Regions from separate parts of the Pseudomonas viciae genome, predicted to be linked through region 2. Evidence: predicted binding sites of a transcription regulator. Region 2 holds the regulator's gene; each other region holds the start of a gene.
The links. The regulator sigma-54, encoded in region 2, starts transcription at its own class of promoters, with help from an activator protein. The targets are predictions, from matches to a motif close to ANTGGCATNNANNTTGCTNT.
Positions count from the first base shown of each region.

Region 1 (6,709 bases), 1.3 Mb from region 2:
AAGGTCACGTTGCACATCGACGAAAAACCGCCGTACGCCATCACGCTGCGGGGCGAGTTGAAGGAGCAGGCGTTCAAGAAGGTCGACTTCTCGGTACAGACCGAACTGGTCACCGAGGCAGGCAGCGTGACGTTCGCCCTCAGCGATACCCTGACCAACAACGGTGACTATCCGAAGGAATACCAGGCGCTCTACCACAGCAACTTCAGCACACCTTTCCTGGAGCAGGGCGCTCGTTTTGCCGCGCCGGTCAAGCAGGTCTCGCCGTTCAACGACAAGGCCAAGGGCGATTTGCCTGATTGGCAAACCTACCGGGCGCCGACCAAGGACTACGACGAAACCGTCTACAACGTCGTGCCATACGCCGACGCCAAGGGCGACACCCTTACCGTGCTGCATAACAAGGCCGGTAGCCTCGGCGTATCGGTCGGCTTCAACACCGGGACGCTTCCCGTGTTCTCCCTGTGGAAAAACACCGATACCCAAGGCCAGGGCTACGTGACCGGGCTGGAGCCAGGCACCAGTTTCTCCTATAACCGCCGGTATCAGCGACCACTGGGCCTGGTGCCCACTATCGCGCCGAAAGAGCACAAGCAATTCCAGATCCACTACAGCCTGTTGGCGGACAAGGGCGCCGTGGATAAGGCACTCAAGCGCATCGATGAAATCCAGAACGGTCAAAAAACCGAGGTACGGGAAACGCCGCTGGTAGACCTGACCAAGCCGTGACGCGCTTCAAGGTGTAGCGGGTCGATATTGCAGGGCTTCGGCCAGATGCTCCCGGCGGATACTCGCCGCTTGCTCCAGATCCGCCAGCGTCCGGGCGACCTTGAGCAGGCGGTGGGCGGCGCGCAGCGACAAGGTCAGCCGTTCGCAAGCGGTTTCCAGCCACGTTTCATCGGTTGTGGATAACTTGCAGTGCCGACGCAAACCCGGCAGATCCAGGAAGGCGTTGGCGCAGCCCTGGCGTTTTTGCTGACGCTCCCGGGCTTCGGCCACTTGCTCGGCGACCGTGGCTGTATCGTCCCCGGGTTCGAGCTTGGGGCTCAGGGCTGTGGCCTCACGGGCGACGGTCAGGTGCAGGTCGATGCGGTCCAGCAGGGGGCCGGAGAGCTTATTGCGGTAGCGCTGCACCATGTCCGGCGTACACGAACAACGCCCGCTGGGCTCGCCTAGATATCCACAGGGGCAGGGATTCATCGCCGCCACCAGTTGGAAGCGTGCCGGAAAACGCACCCGGTCACGGGCGCGAGAAACTACGATGTGGCCCGACTCCAGCGGTTCCCTCAGAACTTCCAGCACTTTGCGGTCGAACTCTGGCAGTTCATCCAGGAACAGCACGCCATGGTGGGCGAGGGTGATTTCCCCAGGTTGCGGTTTCGATCCGCCACCCACCAATGCGGGGCCGGAGGCCGAGTGGTGCGGCTGGCGAAACGGGCGTTGCGGCCAATGGCTCAGCGGCACGCAACTGGCGACCGACTGGATGGCTGCAACTTCCAGCGCCTCGCTTTCCGCCAACGGCGGCAACAGCCCAGGCAAACGACTCGCCAGCAGGGTCTTGCCGGTGCCCGGCGGGCCGCTGAACAACAGGTTGTGCGCCCCCGCGGCGGCGATCAGCAACGCCCGCTTGGCCCCGGCCTGGCCTTGTACTTCATTCAGGTCGGGATAGGGCTTGCTGGCCGAAAGCAGCCCGTTGGAAACAAACGTTTTGACCGGGGTATGGCCATTAAAATGAGCCACGGCTTCGAGCAGGTGATTCACCGCAATCACCTTCAGCCCCGACGCCAGGCAGGCTTCCTCGGCATTCGCCCACGGCACCACCAGCGTACGCCCAGCCTTGCGCGCCGCCAGCGCTGCCGGCAATACCCCGCGTACCGGTCGTACGGCGCCGGATAACGCCAACTCGCCGAGGCATTCCACGTCGTCGAGCATCAAGGTTGGTACTTGCACGCTGGCCGCCAGGATCCCCAAGGCAATGGCCAGGTCGAACCGTCCGCCGTCTTTCGGCAGATCCGCCGGCGCCAGGTTCAAGGTGATGCGCCGCGCCGGGAAATTCAGCCCCGAATTGATGATCGCGCTGCGCACCCGGTCCTTGCTTTCCTTCACCGCCGCCTCCGGCAAGCCGACCATCGTCAGTGACGGCAAGCCATTGGCCAGATGAACTTCAACGGTAACGGGGGGAGCCTCCACTCCCACCTGGGCGCGGCTATGGACGATGGCAAGCGACATGAAACGTTCCTTGAGTGAGTAGGGTGCCGCATCCTGCGGCTCTTGAAGGTTAGTCGTGGGGACATGTATCGGAGCGGGAATCGAAGTGAGAAATTTTGGCAGGATGTTGCGGGCGCGGATGACGAGGCGTTCGAAAAATGACCGGACCAGGCCTCTGCTAGACTGCGATTTGCCCCATCGGCACTTGGCGGTATCAGCGGCGCTACGAGGAGGTGGCCCATGAACGATCTGCTGGCGCTGTTGACCGACAAGCGCTTTATCCCCCATGGGCATTGCTATATGTGGCGCCCGGATTTGCTGTGGACCAATGTGATCGCCGATGGTTTGATCACCCTCTCCTACGTCACCATTCCCTTCACGCTGATCTACTTCATCCACAAGCGCAAAGACGTGCCTTTTGACTGGATGCTGACGGCTTTTGGCGTGTTTATCCTGGCCTGCGGCACCAGCCATGTGATGGAAATCCTGACCATCTGGCAGCCTTATTATTGGCTATCGGCGCTGGTCAAGGTGATCACTGCGATGGCCTCGGTGATTACCGCCATCCTGCTGATCCGGCTGGTGCCCGCCGCCCTGAAAATCCCCAGCCCGCAGCAACTGGCCAAGGTCAACGACGAGTTGCGCGAGGCGCAGGCCGAACTGGTCACCACTGCGCGCCGGGCCGGCATGGCTGAAATTGCCACCAATGTGCTGCACAACGTGGGCAATGTGCTCAATAGCGTCAACGTGTCGGCCCAGGTCCTGTACGAGAAGGTGCATACCTCCAAAGGGCCGGGGGTCGCCAAGGTCGTTCAATTGATGAAGGAGCACCCCGATGATCTCGGCGACTTCATCAGCAGCGATCCAAAAGGCCGCGCGCTACCGGACTATCTCGGCAAGCTGGCCGAGGCCCTGGCAGTCGAACAACACAGCATGATCGCCGAGCTGGCGCAGTTGACCCGGCGAATCGACCACATCAAGGAGATCGTCGCCACCCAGCAGTCCTACGCCGGCAACTCCAGCGTGCTGGAACCGGGCTCGCTGCGAGAACTGGTCGAGGATGTGGTACGCATTTGCGATGTGTCCCTTGCCCTCCATCAGGTAACGCTGGTCAAGGAGTTCGATGATGTCCCGACAATGCCGCTGGACAAGCACAAAGTGCTGCAGATTCTGGTCAATCTGATCAACAACGCCCAGCAGGCACTGGGCTCGGGCGCGGGGCGGCCGTCGCGGATTACCCTGCGTCTGAAGGTCGTTGACGACACGCACGTGCGGGTCGAAGTGGAGGACAACGGCGAGGGGATTTCGACGGAGAATCTTGGACGGGTGTTCGAGCACGGCTTCACGACGCGCGCCGATGGTCATGGCTTTGGCCTGCACAGCTGCATCCTGGCCGCGCACGAGATGGGCGGTGAGCTGACGGCACTGAGCGCGGGGCCGGGCAAGGGCGCGCTCTTTATCCTGGAGTTGCCGCTGGCGCTTGCCCAAGGCTCATCCCAGCGGGTCGCGAGTGGTTGAGCCGCCAGCCCGGGCGGCTTACTCCTGTGCTGGAGCCAGTCGCGCTTCCATTTCCGCGACCTTGGCCTCCAGGCTTTCGAGCCGCGCCCGGGTTCGGGCCAGCACGACCATCTGACTGTCGAATTCTTCCCGGCTCACCAGGTCCAGCTTGCTGAACCCGCTTTGCAGCAGGGCCTTGAACTGGCTTTCTATTTCGCTTTTGGGCAGTGGAGTATCACCGCTCAAGAGGCGGGAGGCGTGGCCGCTCAGGGCGTCGAGGAGATCTTTGGGCGCAAGCATGTGCAGGTGTCCTGAAAACGATGGCGGGCAGTGTATCACGCAGTGTCTATAGTCAATTTGCACGCAAGGGATGCACGCTTTTCGCGCATGGGGTCGGGCATCGCTGCACTGTTGTTGTGCGTATCGCTGCGGTTCGTGGTGCGGCGCACGCGGGCGCGGTGGCCAAGAGGCTGAAATCAGAGGGTTTGGGCACAGATGGCAAGCTTTCTGCTTAGAGGCTGATGACCCATGCACTGATGCAGTCGTTGTGACGAATGCAGTGCAGCAGGCGGAGCGGGGAGTTTCGTCAGGAGCGGTTAACTGGCACCTGTCGGGCTACTTGGGCCGACGATGCGTTACAAAGCCAGGCACTGCGCTTAGACTTGAGTCGGGTTTGTTTTCCTGGGGCAAGTCCACCAATTCGGGAGAGAGTTTCATGAAGCTAGTCACTGCCATCATCAAGCCGTTCAAGTTGGACGACGTGCGCGAGTCGTTGTCCGAGATCGGCGTGCAGGGCATTACCGTTACTGAGGTCAAAGGCTTCGGTCGGCAGAAAGGTCACACCGAGCTGTATCGTGGCGCGGAATACGTGGTCGATTTCCTGCCCAAGGTGAAGATCGATGTCGCCATTGACGACAAGGATCTTGACCGGGTGATCGAGGCGATCACCAAGGCCGCCAACACCGGCAAGATCGGTGACGGAAAAATCTTTGTGGTCAATCTGGAACAGGCTATTCGCATCCGTACCGGCGAAACCGATACCGACGCTATTTAAGCCGCCAAACCCAACGCCCCAGGAGAAAACAATATGACTCTGCGTAAATTCGCAGGGCTAGGAGCCCTGTTGTCCTTCGCAATGCCTGGCCTGGCCATGGCAGAAGAAGCGGCAGCCCCAGTCCTGAACTCCGGCGATACCGCCTGGATGCTGACTGCCACGATTCTTGTACTGTTCATGACCATTCCCGGCCTGGCGCTGTTCTACGGCGGCATGGTTCGGTCGAAAAACCTTCTTTCCGTGATGATGCAGTGCTTCGCCATTACCGGTCTGATCAGCGTCCTGTGGGTCATTTATGGCTACAGCATCGCGTTCGACACCACGGGCATGGAGCAGGGCGTCGTCAACTTCAACTCTTTCGTGGGCGGCCTGGGCAAAGCCTTCCTGGCGGGTGTCACCCCGTCCAGCCTGACCGGTCCGGCGGCGCTGTTCCCTGAAGCGGTGTTCATCACCTTCCAGATGACCTTCGCCATCATCACCCCGGCCCTGATCGTCGGCGCCTTCGCCGAGCGGATGAAGTTCTCCGCCATGCTGATCTTCATGGGCGTGTGGTTCACTCTGGTGTATGCGCCGATTGCACACATGGTCTGGTCCGGTAACGGCGGCCTGCTGTGGGACTGGGGCGTGCTGGACTTCGCCGGCGGCACCGTGGTGCACATCAACGCCGGTATCGCCGGCCTGGTGGCGTGCCTGGTGCTGGGCAAGCGCAAAGGCTTCCCGACCACGCCGATGGCGCCGCATAACCTCGGTTACACCCTGATGGGCGCTGCCATGCTGTGGGTTGGCTGGTTTGGCTTCAACGCCGGCTCCGCCGTCGCCGCCAACGGCACCGCCGGCATGGCGATGCTGGTGACTCAGATTGCCACTGCCGCCGCTGCATTGGGCTGGATGTTTGCCGAGTGGATCACCCACGGCAAGCCAAGCGCACTGGGCATTGCCTCGGGCGTGGTAGCGGGTCTGGTTGCGATCACTCCGGCTGCCGGCACCGTGGGCCCGATGGGTGCCCTGGTCATCGGTCTGGCGGCGGGCGTGGTGTGCTTCTTCTGCGCAACCACCCTCAAGCGCAAACTCGGCTATGACGATTCCCTGGACGCCTTCGGTGTGCACGGCATTGGCGGTATCCTCGGCGCGATCCTGACCGGCGTGTTTGCAGCACCGGCCCTGGGTGGCTTCGGCACCGTGACCGATATCGGTGCGCAAGTGTGGATTCAATTCAAAGGTGTGGCCTTCACGGTGGTTTACACCGCGATCGTCACCTTCATCATCCTCAAGGTGCTGGACGCCGTCATGGGTCTGCGTGTCTCCGAGGAAGAAGAAGCCGTGGGCCTGGACTTGGCCCAGCACAACGAGCGTGGCTACAACCTGTAAGCACACGCAATAAAAAATGCCCGGCTTGCCGGGCATTTTTTTGTCTGGAATTTGTCAGTGCTCACACAGAGTGCTGGTTTTTCCGACGCCTTTTGTTGTGTAGGCGACATGGGTTTTTCTGCGGCCAAAGGCTTACATGGAAGCAGGCGCATTAGGCCCTTTGTTTTTTCCCAGAGCGCGCTAGAATGCGCGCCGAACGTGCGGAGATCTGTATGTGGCAACAGACGCTGATAACCCTGCGGGCAAGGCCTCGGGGCTTTCATCTGGTAACGGACGAGTTACTCGCCGGCCTGCCTGAACTCCAGGCGTGTCGTGTCGGTCTGTTGCATCTGTGGCTGCAGCATACCTCGGCCTCGTTGACCATCAACGAGAACGCCGATCCGGCGGTACGTCGAGACTTCGAACGGTTTTTCAATCGGCTGATCCCACAAGGAACCGCCGATTATGAGCACAACGACGAAGGCCTTGACGACCTCCCGGCGCACTTCAAGGCTAGCGTGCTTGGTTGTCAGCTCAGCCTGCCGATCACGGCAGGACGGCTGGCGCTGGGTACCTGGCAAGGTGTCTATCTGGGCGAGCACC
Region 1 is NZ_CP035088.1:6,436,274-6,442,982, reverse strand. Features, by position in the region: gene EPZ47_RS28840 (aldose 1-epimerase family protein) at 1-729, shown strand, start outside; gene EPZ47_RS28835 (YifB family Mg chelatase-like AAA ATPase) at 736-2,229, opposite strand; gene EPZ47_RS28830 (sensor histidine kinase) at 2,449-3,726, shown strand; gene EPZ47_RS28825 (accessory factor UbiK family protein) at 3,745-4,005, opposite strand; gene glnK (P-II family nitrogen regulator) at 4,421-4,759, shown strand; gene EPZ47_RS28815 (ammonium transporter) at 4,793-6,127, shown strand; gene EPZ47_RS28805 (secondary thiamine-phosphate synthase enzyme YjbQ) at 6,340-6,709, shown strand, end outside.
Region 1: a site for sigma-54 is predicted at 4,200-4,219, ahead of glnK (P-II family nitrogen regulator). Genes of this name have one in related genera too.

Region 2 (6,709 bases):
TGTGCAGAGCCTGCGCGCCGAAGTCAACTCCGGGGGCACCGAAGTGGAGCTGATCGACTCGGTACGCGTAGCCCGAACCGATGAAAAAAATCGTACGACCATCATTACCAGCAGTCGTATGACCGTGTTCCCACAGCAAGAATATGCGCAGACCGAGCAACCCGTTAGAATCGACGGCGCCGGGGGTGTATCGACCGGCACGGGAATGAAAGCGTATTTGAAGGAAAGCAGGATACACCTGCTATCGAACGTAAGAGGACAGTATGAAGCTCGCTAAAACCCTCCCTATTTTGCTCAGTCTGGGCGCAGCACTGGGAAGCGCGAGCGCCTGGGCCCTTCCCAACGATCGCGATCAACCTATCCGCATCCAGGCCGACGACGCGCAACTGGACGACAAGAATGGTGTCGCCACCTATAAGGGTGACGTGATCATCACCCAGGGCTCGATGAAGGTCACTGGCAACACCGTGACCATCACCCGCACCCCGTCCGGCGATATCGACGTGGTGACCTCGGTGGGCAACCTGGCCTACTTCGAACAACTCCAGACCGCGGGCGACACCAAGCCTGTGCAAGGTTACGGGGTGACCATCCAGTATCACGCATCCCAGGACCGTGTCGTGCTGATCGACCGCGCCAAGGTCGTCGACAAGGACAACAACGTGACCCAAGGCGAGAAAATCGTCTACGACACCAACAAAAAGCTGGCCAGCGCCGGTCGTGCCACGGGCAGTAAAGTCACTGAGTCCCGCCCTCGCATCGACATGGTGATCCAGCCGAAAAAGAAAACCGACGAGCAGAAGGCCCAGTAATGGCAACTCTGAAAGCTCAGCACCTGGCCAAGAGCTACAAGAGCCGCCAAGTCGTGCGTGATGTCAGCCTGTCCATCGACAGCGGCCAGATCGTCGGCCTGCTCGGCCCTAACGGCGCGGGCAAGACCACCTGCTTCTACATGATCGTCGGCCTGGTCCAGGCCGACCAGGGCCGTGTGCTGATCGACGACCTGGACGTCAGCCACCAGCCCATGCACGGTCGGGCAAAGGCTGGCATCGGCTATCTGCCACAGGAAGCATCGATCTTCCGCAAGCTGTCGGTAGCCGACAACATCATGGCCATCCTCGAGACCCGCAAGGAACTCGACAAGGCCGGCCGTCGCCAGGAGCTGGAAAGCCTTTTACAGGAGTTCCACATCAGCCACATTCGCGACAACCTGGGCATGAGCCTGTCCGGTGGCGAACGGCGCCGCGTGGAAATCGCCCGCGCCCTGGCCACCTCGCCGAAATTCATCCTGCTCGACGAACCGTTCGCCGGCGTGGACCCGATTTCGGTGGGCGACATCAAGCAGATCATCCACCACCTCAAGGCCAAGGGGATCGGCGTGCTGATCACCGACCACAACGTGCGTGAAACGCTGGATATCTGCGAAACCGCCTACATCGTCAATGACGGCCAGTTGATCGCCGAAGGCGACTCCGCAGCCATCCTGGCCAACGACCTGGTCAAGGAAGTGTATCTGGGCCATGAGTTCCGCCTGTAAGCAAAGAGTCTGGCGAAGCGCCTGGGCGTCGTTTAATTTTATTACGGCGACGCCCTAGGCAAACACTCCAGTTTCAGGCATATAATTTGCTTAAGTTTGGCGCTTCGGCGCCCTTGTAGTGGATGGCGCATGTGCGCCGGCGAATAAGGTGTTAAGCCCCTGCCATGAAACCATCGCTAGTCTTGAGAATGGGCCAGCAGCTGACGATGACACCGCAGCTGCAACAGGCCATCCGCCTGCTCCAATTGTCGACCCTGGACCTGCAACAGGAAATCCAGGAGGCCTTGGAGTCCAATCCGATGCTCGAGCGCCAGGAAGAAGGCGACGACTTCGATAACGCCGACCCGCTGGCCGACAACGCCGAACAGAAAACCAACACCGAAATCCCGGAACCGTCCTACCAGGAAGCCGCCCCGACGGTGGATAACCTCGAGGATGGCGAATGGAACGAACGCATCCCCAACGACCTGCCCGTGGACACAGCCTGGGAAGACGTCTACCAGACCAGCGCCAGCAACCTGCCAAGCAGTGACGACGACGAGTGGGACTTCACCACCCGTACCTCTGCCGGCGAGAGCCTGCAAAGCCACCTGCTGTGGCAGCTGAACCTTGCGCCGATGTCCGACACCGATCGCCTGATCGCCGTGACCCTGATCGACTGCATCAACAACCAGGGCTACCTGGACGAGACCCTCGAGGAAATCCTCGAAGCCTTCGACCCCGAACTGGATATCGAGCTGGACGAAATCGAAGCCGTCCTGCACCGCATCCAGCAATTCGAACCGGCCGGTATCGGTGCCCGCAACCTGGGTGAATGCCTGCTGCTGCAGCTGCGCCAACTGCCCGCCAAGACACCTTGGCTGACCGAAGCCAAGCGACTGGTCACCGACTACATCGACCTGTTGGGCGGTCGCGACTACAGCCAGCTGATGCGCCGCATGAAGCTCAAGGAAGATGAACTGCGCCAGGTCATCGAACTGGTCCAGAGCCTCAACCCGCGCCCGGGCTCGCAAATTGAGTCCACCGAACCCGAATACGTAGTCCCGGACGTGATCGTGCGCAAGCACAACGACCGCTGGCTGGTGGAGCTCAACCAGGAATCGGTGCCCAAGCTGCGGGTCAATGCCCAATACGCCGGCTTCGTCAGGCGCGCCGACACCAGCGCCGACAACACCTTCATGCGCAACCAGTTGCAGGAAGCGCGCTGGTTCATCAAGAGCCTGCAAAGCCGCAACGAAACCCTGATGAAAGTCGCCACCCAGATCGTCGAGCACCAGCGCGGTTTCCTGGAGTACGGCGACGAAGCGATGAAGCCGTTGGTCCTGCATGACATCGCCGAGGCGGTAGGCATGCACGAGTCGACGATTTCCCGGGTAACCACCCAGAAATTCATGCATACCCCCCGGGGTATCTATGAATTGAAATATTTTTTCTCCAGCCACGTCAGCACCTCCGAAGGCGGCGAATGCTCATCCACGGCCATCCGCGCGATCATCAAAAAACTGGTGGCTGCGGAAAATCAGAAAAAGCCGTTGAGTGACAGCAAGATCGCTGGTTTACTGGAGGCACAAGGCATTCAGGTGGCCCGCCGTACCGTCGCCAAATACCGCGAATCCCTCGGGATCGCACCTTCGAGCGAACGCAAGCGGTTGATGTAAAGGGCCACGCCACAGCGTTCCAGTGGCAGGCATTTCTGCCTGCCGCTTTATGCACTGGCAACGAAGGAGAAGCTGTATGCAAGTCAACATCAGTGGACACCAACTGGAAGTGACCGAACCTCTGCGCACCTACATCGGCGAAAAACTCGAACGATTGGAGAGGCATTTCGACAAGATCACCAACGTGCAAGTGACGATGAACGTCGAAAAGCTGCTGCAGAAAATCGAAGCCACGCTGCATATCCCCGGCGGAGAAGTGGTTGCCAACGCGGAGCATTCAGACATGTATGCCGCAATTGACCTGCTGACCGACAAGCTGGATCGCCAACTTAAAAAGCATAAGGAAAAGACCCAGAGCCTCCTCCAGGGCGCAACCGGTCGTTAACCCCCCCAATCCATGATCCGACTAGAATCCATCCTGACCCCCGGCCGTTCCTTGGTGAACGCGCCGGGTGGCAGTAAAAAGAAAGCCCTCGAACAAATCGCCAACCTGATCCACCGCGAAGTGCCGGATCTGGAAATGCAGGACGTCTTCGAGGCCCTGGTTGCCCGTGAAAAACTCGGTTCTACCGGTTTTGGCAACGGCATCGCCATTCCCCACTGCCGCCTCAAGGGTTGTAGTGCGCCCATCAGCGCCCTGTTGCACCTTGAAGCCCCCATAGATTTCGACGCCATCGACGGCGCCCCGGTCGACCTGCTGTTTGTACTGCTGGTCCCGGAAGCGGCGACCGATGCGCATCTTGAGCTGCTGCGCCAGATCGCCAGCATGCTGGACCGCAAGGAAGTTCGCGAAAAACTGCGCAGCGCACCGAGCAACGAAGCCTTGTATCAGGTTGTCCTGGACGAGCAGAACGGTCATTAAACATGCGCATGATCATCGTCAGTGGCCGCTCCGGCTCCGGTAAAAGCACGGCGCTCAATGTCCTTGAGGACAGCGGCTACTATTGCATCGACAACCTGCCGGCCGGCCTGCTGCCAGAGCTGGCCGAGCGTGCATTGATCCACACCGAACTGGCGCAGCCACTGGTGGCGGTGTCCATTGATGCACGCAACCTGCCGAGCCATCTGTCGCGCTTTCCTGAACTGCTCGAGGAAGTGCGCAGCCGGCATATCCAGTGCGATGTGCTGTACCTGGATGCCGATGAAGAGACGTTGCTCAAGCGTTTTTCCGAGACCCGCCGACGCCACCCGCTGAGCAACGCCAGCCGTTCCCTGGCCGAAGCCATCCAAGACGAAAGCCAACTGCTGAGCCCGATCGCCGACTTGGCGGACCTGAAGGTCAACACCACGCACCTGAACCTGTATCAGCTACGCGACACCATCAAGTTGCGCCTGCTGAACCAGCCGGAGCCAGGCACGGCGTTCCTGGTGGAGTCGTTTGGCTTCAAGCGTGGCATGCCGGTAGACGCCGACCTGGTGTTCGACGTGCGCTGCCTGCCCAACCCTTACTGGAAACCGGAATTGCGTGAGCAGTCCGGGCTTGACCAGCCAGTGGTCGACTACCTGGCCGCCCAGCCGGATGTCGAGGAAATGTTCCAGGATATCTCCACCTACCTGCTCAAATGGCTGCCCCGCTTTGCCGCGAGCAACCGTGCCTACGTCACGATCGCCATCGGCTGCACCGGTGGCCATCACCGCTCTGTCTACCTGACCGAACGCCTGGGTCAGCTCCTGCAACAGTCCCTGAAGAACGTCCAGGTTCGCCACCGCGACCTCAGCTAAAGGATTCACATCGCGATGCCTGCTCTGGAAATCGAAATCATCAACAAGCTGGGATTGCATGCCCGCGCGTCGGCCAAGTTCGTTGGGATTGCTGGCCAATTCAAGGACACCACCATCCGGGTCGGGCGCACGCCTGAGTCCACGATCGACGGTAAAAGTATCATGGCGATGATGATGCTCGCCGCCGGCAAGGGCACCAGGATCCACCTGGAAACTGAAGGGGAACAGGCGCAAGAGGCATTGGATGCGTTGGTGGCGCTGATCAACAACTATTTCGACGAAGGCGAGTAACTGGCCCAGGTTCAAGGCGGACTCATTGTGGCGAGGTTTTTTGTGGGAGCAAAGCTTGCTCGCGATGAACGATAACTCGGCCAACCTGCACAATCGCAGCGCCTGCATCGCGGGCAAGCCTTGCTTCCACAGATCCCCTCTCCACAGATAAATCACATCACCACAGGCGGCTGTGTTCGCGCCCCGTCATTTGTCACGCCAACGCCGTATCCATCACCATCATCAAGCAAAACCCCACCAGCAACCCCAAACTCGCCAGCTTGTCATGACCATTGCGACGCGATTCGGGAATGACCTCGTGAGTCACCACCAACAGCATCGCCCCGGCCGCTAGCGCCAGGCCCAGGGGCAACAGCATCTCGGCCAGGCTGACCAGCCAGGCGCACAACAGCGCGAACAGCGGCTCGACCAACCCGGACGCGGCGCCAATCATAAAGGCCTTGATCCGCGACATCCCCGCTGCGGCCAGTACCAGTGCGATCACCAGTCCCTCAGGCACATCCTGCAAAGCGATGCCCATCGCCAGGCTGTCGGCATCGGGCATGCCGCCGCCCGCCGACACGCCGACGGCCATCCCTTCGGGGATGTTGTGAGCCACAATGGCAAACACAAACAACCAGATCCTCGGTGCAATGATCGGACGTCCCGGCGCCGCCACCAGCCGCTCGGGACTGGCTGACACCTTGCGATCCACCAGATACAGCCCGAATGCCCCCAGCAGGATACCGAAGCTGATCAGCCCGCTGGCCGCCCAAGGTGTAAGCCCCAGCTGTTCGGCCGCGGTAATGCCCGGCACGATCAGCGAAAATGCCGTAGCGGCCAGCATCACGCCTGCGCCGAAGCCCAGCAGCGAATCGCTCACGGCCTGGGGCATGCGCCGGATGACCAACACCGGCACGGCGCCCAACGCCGTACCCAAGGCGCAAAGGCTCCCGCCCTGCAGCGCACGCAACAGTTTCGGCTCCAGGTCCAGCCACGCCAGGCCCTGAGCCACCAACAATGTCATCCCGGCCAACAGCAACAGCGATCCCAAGGCATAGCGAAACAGCCGCCCACTTCCTATCGCCAGTGTTTCAGTATCCATAGTCAGCCTTGGATGGTTTTTATAGAGGATTCAAGGCCAGCGCAGCCTGATAGCGGCGCGCGACTTCAGGCCAGTTGATCACGTTATAGAAAGCGTTGATGTATTCGGGCCGACGGTTCTGGTACAGCAGGTAATACGCGTGCTCCCACACGTCGAGGCCAAGAATCGGCGTATTGCCGTTCATCAACGGGCTGTCCTGATTACCGCTGCTCTCCACCACCAGCGTTTTTTGCGCGGTCACGCTCAACCAGGCCCAGCCACTGCCGAAACGGGTCAGTGCCGCTTTAGTGAAGGCTTCCTTGAACTGTTCCAGACCACCTAGTTGCGCCTCGATCGCCGCCGCCAGGACACCATCAGGTTGACCGCCGCCCAGGGGTGACATGACCTCCCAGAACAACGAATGGTTGGCATGCCCAC
Region 2 is NZ_CP035088.1:1,027,176-1,033,884, reverse strand. Features, by position in the region: gene lptC (LPS export ABC transporter periplasmic protein LptC) at 1-277, shown strand, start outside; gene lptA (lipopolysaccharide transport periplasmic protein LptA) at 264-812, shown strand; gene lptB (LPS export ABC transporter ATP-binding protein) at 812-1,537, shown strand; gene EPZ47_RS04500 (RNA polymerase factor sigma-54) at 1,702-3,195, shown strand; gene hpf (ribosome hibernation-promoting factor, HPF/YfiA family) at 3,272-3,580, shown strand; gene ptsN (PTS IIA-like nitrogen regulatory protein PtsN) at 3,593-4,057, shown strand; gene rapZ (RNase adapter RapZ) at 4,060-4,917, shown strand; gene EPZ47_RS04480 (HPr family phosphocarrier protein) at 4,933-5,208, shown strand; gene EPZ47_RS04475 (ZIP family metal transporter) at 5,402-6,292, opposite strand; gene EPZ47_RS04470 (superoxide dismutase) at 6,312-6,709, opposite strand, start outside.

Region 3 (6,709 bases), 2.6 Mb from region 2:
GGCATTGTCCCGCTCGGCCTCCAAGCGAGCCAGACGGGCCCAGGCCTGGTTCAAGGATTTACTGACAATGGCTTGGCTGGCGGCGGGCAGTGTGGCATCGAGGCGCAACAGCACATCCCCGGCAGCGACTGTCTGCCCTTCCTTGACCAACAGTTCGGCCACTACGCCGCCGGTAGGATGCTGGATGGTCTTGACGCTGCCTTCCACGGCCACCACGCCCGTCGCGATGACCGCGCCGGACAGACTGGTGCTCGCTGCCCAGGTCAGCCCTCCGCCGAGCAGCACCACCAAAGAGATTGCTCCCCAACGCAAATGGCGGGACAAGGAGTCGGTCAGGCTGGCTTCTTGATCGGTGTGCATCAGTTGGATACTCCCAGTTCCACAACATTATTGGAGGGCCGGGAGGTAGCAGCAGGAGGTCGCTTCAGGACGACATCCCGGGGGCCGTAAGCTGTTTGCACGCCGTTCTCGAGGATCAGCACCTGATCGATCACCGCCAGAATATTGGTGCGATGGGCAATTACCACCACGATTGCGCCACGAGCCTTGAGCGCCAGGATGGCCTTGGCCAGCGCCTGTTCGCCTTCGGCATCGAGGTTTGAATTTGGCTCGTCCAGCACCACCAGGAACGGCTCACCGAACAATGCCCTGGCCAGCGCCACCCGTTGTCGTTGGCCGGCCGAGAGGTTGATCCCCCCCTCGCCCACTTGAGTCTCATAACCTTGGGGCAGTTGCAGAATCAGCTCATGAACCCCGGCTAACTGCGCAGCGCTGACAATCGCGCTGTCCTGTGCCAAGGGGTCCAACCGGGCGATGTTCTGGGCGACGGTTCCGGTAAACAGTCCGACGCTTTGCGGCAGATAACCGATCAGCTTGCCTCGAGCCTGCTCGGTCAGCAGATCCAGCGGTGCGCCATCGAGCCGGACGTGCCCCCGCGCCGGAGTCCAGGCGTTGACCAACACGCGCGCCAATGACGACTTGCCCGATGCGCTCGGCCCCACCACACCGACAGCGGTGCCTGCGGCGACCATGAAGTTGATATTTTGCAAGGTCAGACGCTGCGCGCCGGGCGGCGCGGCAAACACACTTTCGACCTGCAAACTGCGATGGGCGGTGGGCAGTTCGGTCTTGCTTTGGGCATCCGGGAACAGAGAGAACACTTCCAACAGCTTCTTCCAGGCGATCTGAGCACCCAACAGGCTGCGCCACGTGGCAATGACCTGCTCCGCCGGTGCCAGAGTCCGCGCCACAATAATCGAGGCCGCGATCATCGTGCCACCGCTCAAGTCGCCTTGGATCACCAGCCATGCGCCCAGGGCCAGGGCGGCCGACTGAACGACCTGGCGCAAGGTCTTGGAAATGCCACCGTAAAAGCCGCCAATGTCGATCGAGCGGCGCTGCAGGGTGATGAAGGTGCTGTGATTTATCTGCCAGATATTCGACGTGTTGGCCAACATGCCCATGGCCATCAGCGCTTCGGCGTTCTGGTGAGCTTGCTGACCCAGGTGATTGCGCTTGTTCAACGCATCGGCCGAAGCCTGCATCAGTTTGCGGGTTTGCCGGTCAGTGATCAGGGTCAGACCAATGAGGATAATCATCAGGCCGGCGGCCAAAAGGCCGAACAACGGATGAATATAAAAGCAAACCGCAAGGTAAACCGGCATCCAGGGCAAATCGAAAAAAGCCACCAGGCCCGGTCCGCCAATAAAACCGCGAATCTGATCCAGCTCCTGGGCCGGCTTCAACGCATCGCCGGTAATGGGCGTTTTCAGCGACGCACCGGCGATGACATTGAAGACCTTGGCGGACAACGCCAGATCCAGCGAGGAGGCAATTCGAACCATGACCCGGGAGCGAATGACATCCAGCAGGCCTGAAAGCGCATAAACCCCCAGCGCCAGCAGCCCCAGGGCGATCAGGGTCGGGACGCTCTGGCTGGGAATGACCCGGTCGTAGACTTCCAGCATGAACACCGGGCCAACTAGCGCCAGAATATTGATCACACCGGAAAACAGCGCAGCGCCCAGCAGCCCCCGACGCAGTACCGATTTCAATGAAGGTGCAACGACAGGCGCACTGATAGCGTTCTGGGGTTTCAACTGGTGTCCGTCCCTTGGTTTTCGTGACATCCCTGTCGTCAGTCAATACAGACTCGATGACAGTCGTATGGAAACTTGACGCTCGGTGAGCGTTTAGGACTGAAGTGCAAGTTCCGCACCAGCCAGCCGACAAACGGTCGTTATTCCGTGAAGAATTTCGCGCATAAAAAAACCGATGCCTCGGGACATCGGTTTTTTAAAACAGCCAGCTATCAAGTCATCTGAATGATGGTCTGCATGATGGTGCTCTGGGTGGAGATGGTCTTGGCGTTCGCCTGGTAGTTGCTTTGCGCCTTGATCAGCTCGACCAGTTCGTTGGTCAGGTTGACGTTGGACTCTTCCAGGGAGTTGGAGACGATCGAACCCAGGGTGCCGGTTTGCGGGGCATCATAGCCCGGAATGCCCGACGCAAAGGTCTCCTTCCAGCTGGTGCCGCCCACAGGCTGCAGGCCTTGTTCGTTGGTGAAGCTGGCGAGCGCCAGCTGGCCAATCGGCTTGGTCTGGTTGTTGCTGAAGTTGGCCAGCAATACACCGCTGCCGTCGATGGTCAGGTTGGTGATCTGGCCAGTGGCGTAACCGTTCTGGGTCGGAATCGAGCGCGCGGTGTCGGCGTTGTACTGGGTGGTGTTGCCCATGGAGATCGTGATGGTTGGCGCACTGGCGGCACCGTTGGCGGTCCACACGCCGTTGGTTACGGTGCCTGGCACCCAGCCGGTCAGTACCAAATCGCTGTTGATAGTCGCTGGCGGGGTGCTGACCTGGACCAGCTTACCGCTCGAATCAAAGGTCATGGTCGAAGGAACCGGTGCGGTCACACCCGTCGTAGTCGGCAAACTGCCGTTCAGGTTACGACCATCGATCAAGGTATAGACATTCCAGGTGTTGCCGGCAGTCTTGACCATGTATTGGTCCATGGAATGCTGGTTACCCTGGGTGTCGTACACCGGGGTGGTGAACTGCTTGGTGAAAGTGGCCGTATCGGTCGGATTGAACGCCGCCGTGATCGGCAACGCCGTCGAGTTCAGGTTGATTGTCGACGAAACCAGGCTGGTGGCAGTCGGCGGCAGGTTGGAGGTGTCGATGCGCAGGTCGGTCAGAATACCGTTGAGGATATTGCCATTGGCATCCACACCATAGCCCTGCAGGCGCGAGGTGCCATCGGTGTTGGTGATGAAGCCATCCTTGTCGGTCTTGAACGTACCGGCACGGGTGTAGCTCAGGGAACCGTCGTTGCTCAGGACAAAGAAGCCGGAACCCTGGATACCCATGTCCAGCACGTTGCCGGTGTTGTTGACGTCACCCTGGCCGAACTGCTGGGAAACGTTGGCCAGGCGCACGCCGTTGCCGACGGTCTTGCTGCCCGAGCCGAGCCTGGTGGCCGAGTAGACGTCTTCGAATTCCGCGCGGGACGATTTGAAGCCGGTGGTCGCCACGTTGGCGATGTTGTTACCGGTCACGTCCAGATGTTTGCTGGCAGCATAGAGACCGCTAAGGCCGATGTTGAAAGACATGTTCCACTCCTTTTGCCGGGTTAGTCGGCTCTACATACCAATAGTTTGTACTTTGGACAGGGCAATGCTGCCCAGCCCGGCCAGGTTGAGCATCAGCTCACCGCCCGTCTGGCTGATCGTCACGCTGCTGACCGTTGCCGGCAGGTTGGTGATCAGCGACGTAGCCTTGCCGTCGATGGTGGTCGAGGCCGTAAAGGTGTAAGTGCCCGACTCGACCGTAGTGCCCGAGTCGTTCTTGCCGTCCCAGATGAAAGCGGCATTGCCGGCATTCTGGCTGCCCATGTCGATGGTGCGGACGGTCTTGCCATCCTTGTCCACGACCTTGAGCTCGAGGGAGGACACCGAAGTCGGCACCACCACCGTGCCGTTAAGGCTTTTGGAGGTATCGACCACGGCCTTGTTGCCTGGAGCAATGACCGAGCGCCCGACCAGTGACGAAGCCTGCAAGGCCTGGGACGAGCTGTAGTTGCTGGCGAGACCGCTCACGGTGTCGTTAAGGGTGGTGATGCCTTCCAGGCTGCTGAACTGCGCCAACTGAGCAACGAACTCGCCGTTATCCTGCGGTTCCAGCGGGTTCTGGTTTTTCAGCTGGGTGACCAGCAATTGCAGGAACGCATCCTTGCCCAGCTCCTTTTTGCCAGTTGTCGCACCTGTCAGCGAGGACAGGCCATCGGTAGTGGCGTTGGTCTTGACCGAGGAGTTGGCCAGAATTTCGTTAAGGCTCAAACCACTGGTGGTGTTGGTAACGCTCATGTGACTCGCCCCTTATCACTGACCGAGGGTCAGGACCTTCTGCATCATGGTTTTGGCGGTGTTCATCATTTCGGCGTTGGTCTGGAATGAACGACTGGCAGAAATCATGTCAGCCATTTCTTCGACGACGTTGACGTTCGGGTAGTAGACGTAACCCTTGGCGTCAGCGGCCGGATGGTTCGGCTCGTAACGTGCGTCGAGGTTGCTCTGGTCTTCGACCACGCCAAGCACCTGTACGCCCTGCCCGGCCGCGTCCTGCTCCTGGAACAGCGAGTCGCTGCCGCCGGACTGGCCGCCCTGGAACATGGTGGCGAATACCGGGTGACGGGCGCGGTAGGTCTGGTCGATGCTCGACGAAACGGTCTCGGCGTTGGCGATGTTACTGGCGACGGTGTTCAGGCGAGTGGTCTGGGCACTCATGGCACTGCCGGCGATGTTGAATACGCTCGCAATCGACATGGCTTACTCTCCGCGCAGGGCCGATACCAGCCCTTTGAATTTGCTGTTGAGCAGGGTGAAGCTGGCCTGGAAGTTCACGGAGTTTTCCGTGTAGTTGGACTGTTCCAGTTGAGCGTCCACGGTGTTCTGGTCGATCGAAGGCTGCATCGGCGTCCGATACATCAGCGACTCATCACCATTGCCCAAGCCTTCGGCTTCGATATGACGACTGTTGGTCATATTCAAAGCGAAATGGCCGTTCTTGGCTTTCTCGTTCTGCTCGGCGAGCACTTTAGAAAAGTCCAGATCCCGAGCCTTGTAGTTCGGGGTATCGGCGTTGGCGATGTTGTTGGCCAGGACTTCGGCACGTTGGGCGCGGAAGCCCAGGGCCTTTTCGTGGATACCGAGCGCTTTATCGAAGCTGATGCTCATGTCGGAAACCTATGGGTGACCAGAATTTACGTACGATGAACTTAGCAAGCGTCGTGCCACTTTGAAAAAGCCCATAAACCGGGGCTTTGCGAGGATCGGCAACGCGGCAATGCCAGAAAAGCGGCAATCGGCTTCCGCTGGCTGCCGCTTTTCTGCCGCTTCTCGAGGGCAATGACATTCAAACTGTGGGAGCGGGCTTGCTCGCGAATGCAGTGTGACAGCGACATTTATTTCGATTGACACACCGCCTTCGCGAGCAAGCCCGCTCCCACAGGGATAGTGGCGGGAGAAAGTAGGCGGGCATAAAAAAACGGGAGCCCCTGAGGACTCCCGTTTTTTGACAACCCCAGCGAATCACTTCGCCTGGTAAATGATCCCCGGACTGCACTGGACCATCTGGTAATGATCGGGCAAACCGTTCAACGCTTCGGAGGCACCGAGGAACAGGTAGCCGCCAGGCTTGAGGGTGCTGTGGATCCGCAACAGGATGTCTTTCTTCACTTCGGCGGAAAAGTAGATCAGCACGTTGCGGCAGAACACGATGTCGAACTTGCCCAGGCTGGCATAACTGTCCAGCAGGTTGAACGAGCGGAACTCCACCCGGCTCTTGATCGGTGCCTTGACCACCCATTTACCCGGCCCTTTCGGGTCGAAGTAGCGTTGCAGACGATCAGGCGACAAGCCGCGGCCAATGGCCAGGCTGTCGTACTCACCGGTCTTGCAGTTATTGAGCATGGTCCCGGACAGGTCCGTGGCAACGATCTGCACGCCGCCTTTCAACTGGCCGATGTTGGTCCGCTCGAATTCATCGATGGACATCGACAGCGAATAGGGTTCCTGCCCCGACGAGCAGGCCGCCGACCAGATCCGCAGGCGTTGGCCCGGGCTGGCCTTGATGGCCGCCGGCAACACTCTGTTCTTCAACACCTCGAACGGATAGGTGTCGCGAAACCACAGGGTTTCGTTGGTGGTCATGGCGTCCACCACCATCTCGCGCAAACCACTGCGCGGCTGGGTCTGGATACGTTGCACCAGTTCGCCCAACGATTTAAGGCCCTGTTGCTCCATCAACTTGTTGAGACGGCTCGACACCAGGTATTGCTTGTTCTCACCAAGCAAAATGCCACAGGCTTTTTCCAGGAAGACCCGGAACTGTTCGAAATCCAAATTACCCGTAGACAAGATACCGCCTCTTTCATTGTGTTGGCTTGCCGGGCGCACAACGCGCCCGACCTTTATTCTGCTGCTTTGATCCGGTCGACGACTCGGGAGGCCAGGTCATCGGGCCGGAACTTGGCCAGGAAGTCATCGGCACCGACCTTCTTGACCATCGCCTGGTTGAAAACCCCCGACAACGAAGTATGCAAAATGATATGCAGCTTTTGCATACGCGGGTCGTTGCGAATTTCCGACGTCAGGGTGTACCCGTCCATTTCCGGCATTTCGATGTCGGAGATCATCATCAGGAACTCTTCT
Region 3 is NZ_CP035088.1:5,152,153-5,158,861, forward strand. Features, by position in the region: gene EPZ47_RS22700 (HlyD family type I secretion periplasmic adaptor subunit) at 1-360, opposite strand, end outside; gene EPZ47_RS22705 (type I secretion system permease/ATPase) at 360-2,099, opposite strand; gene flgE (flagellar hook protein FlgE) at 2,312-3,610, opposite strand; gene flgD (flagellar hook assembly protein FlgD) at 3,641-4,363, opposite strand; gene flgC (flagellar basal body rod protein FlgC) at 4,379-4,822, opposite strand; gene flgB (flagellar basal body rod protein FlgB) at 4,826-5,233, opposite strand; gene cheR (protein-glutamate O-methyltransferase CheR) at 5,588-6,415, opposite strand; gene EPZ47_RS22735 (chemotaxis protein CheV) at 6,469-6,709, opposite strand, start outside.
Region 3: a site for sigma-54 is predicted at 5,275-5,294, ahead of flgB (flagellar basal body rod protein FlgB). Genes of this name have one in related genera too.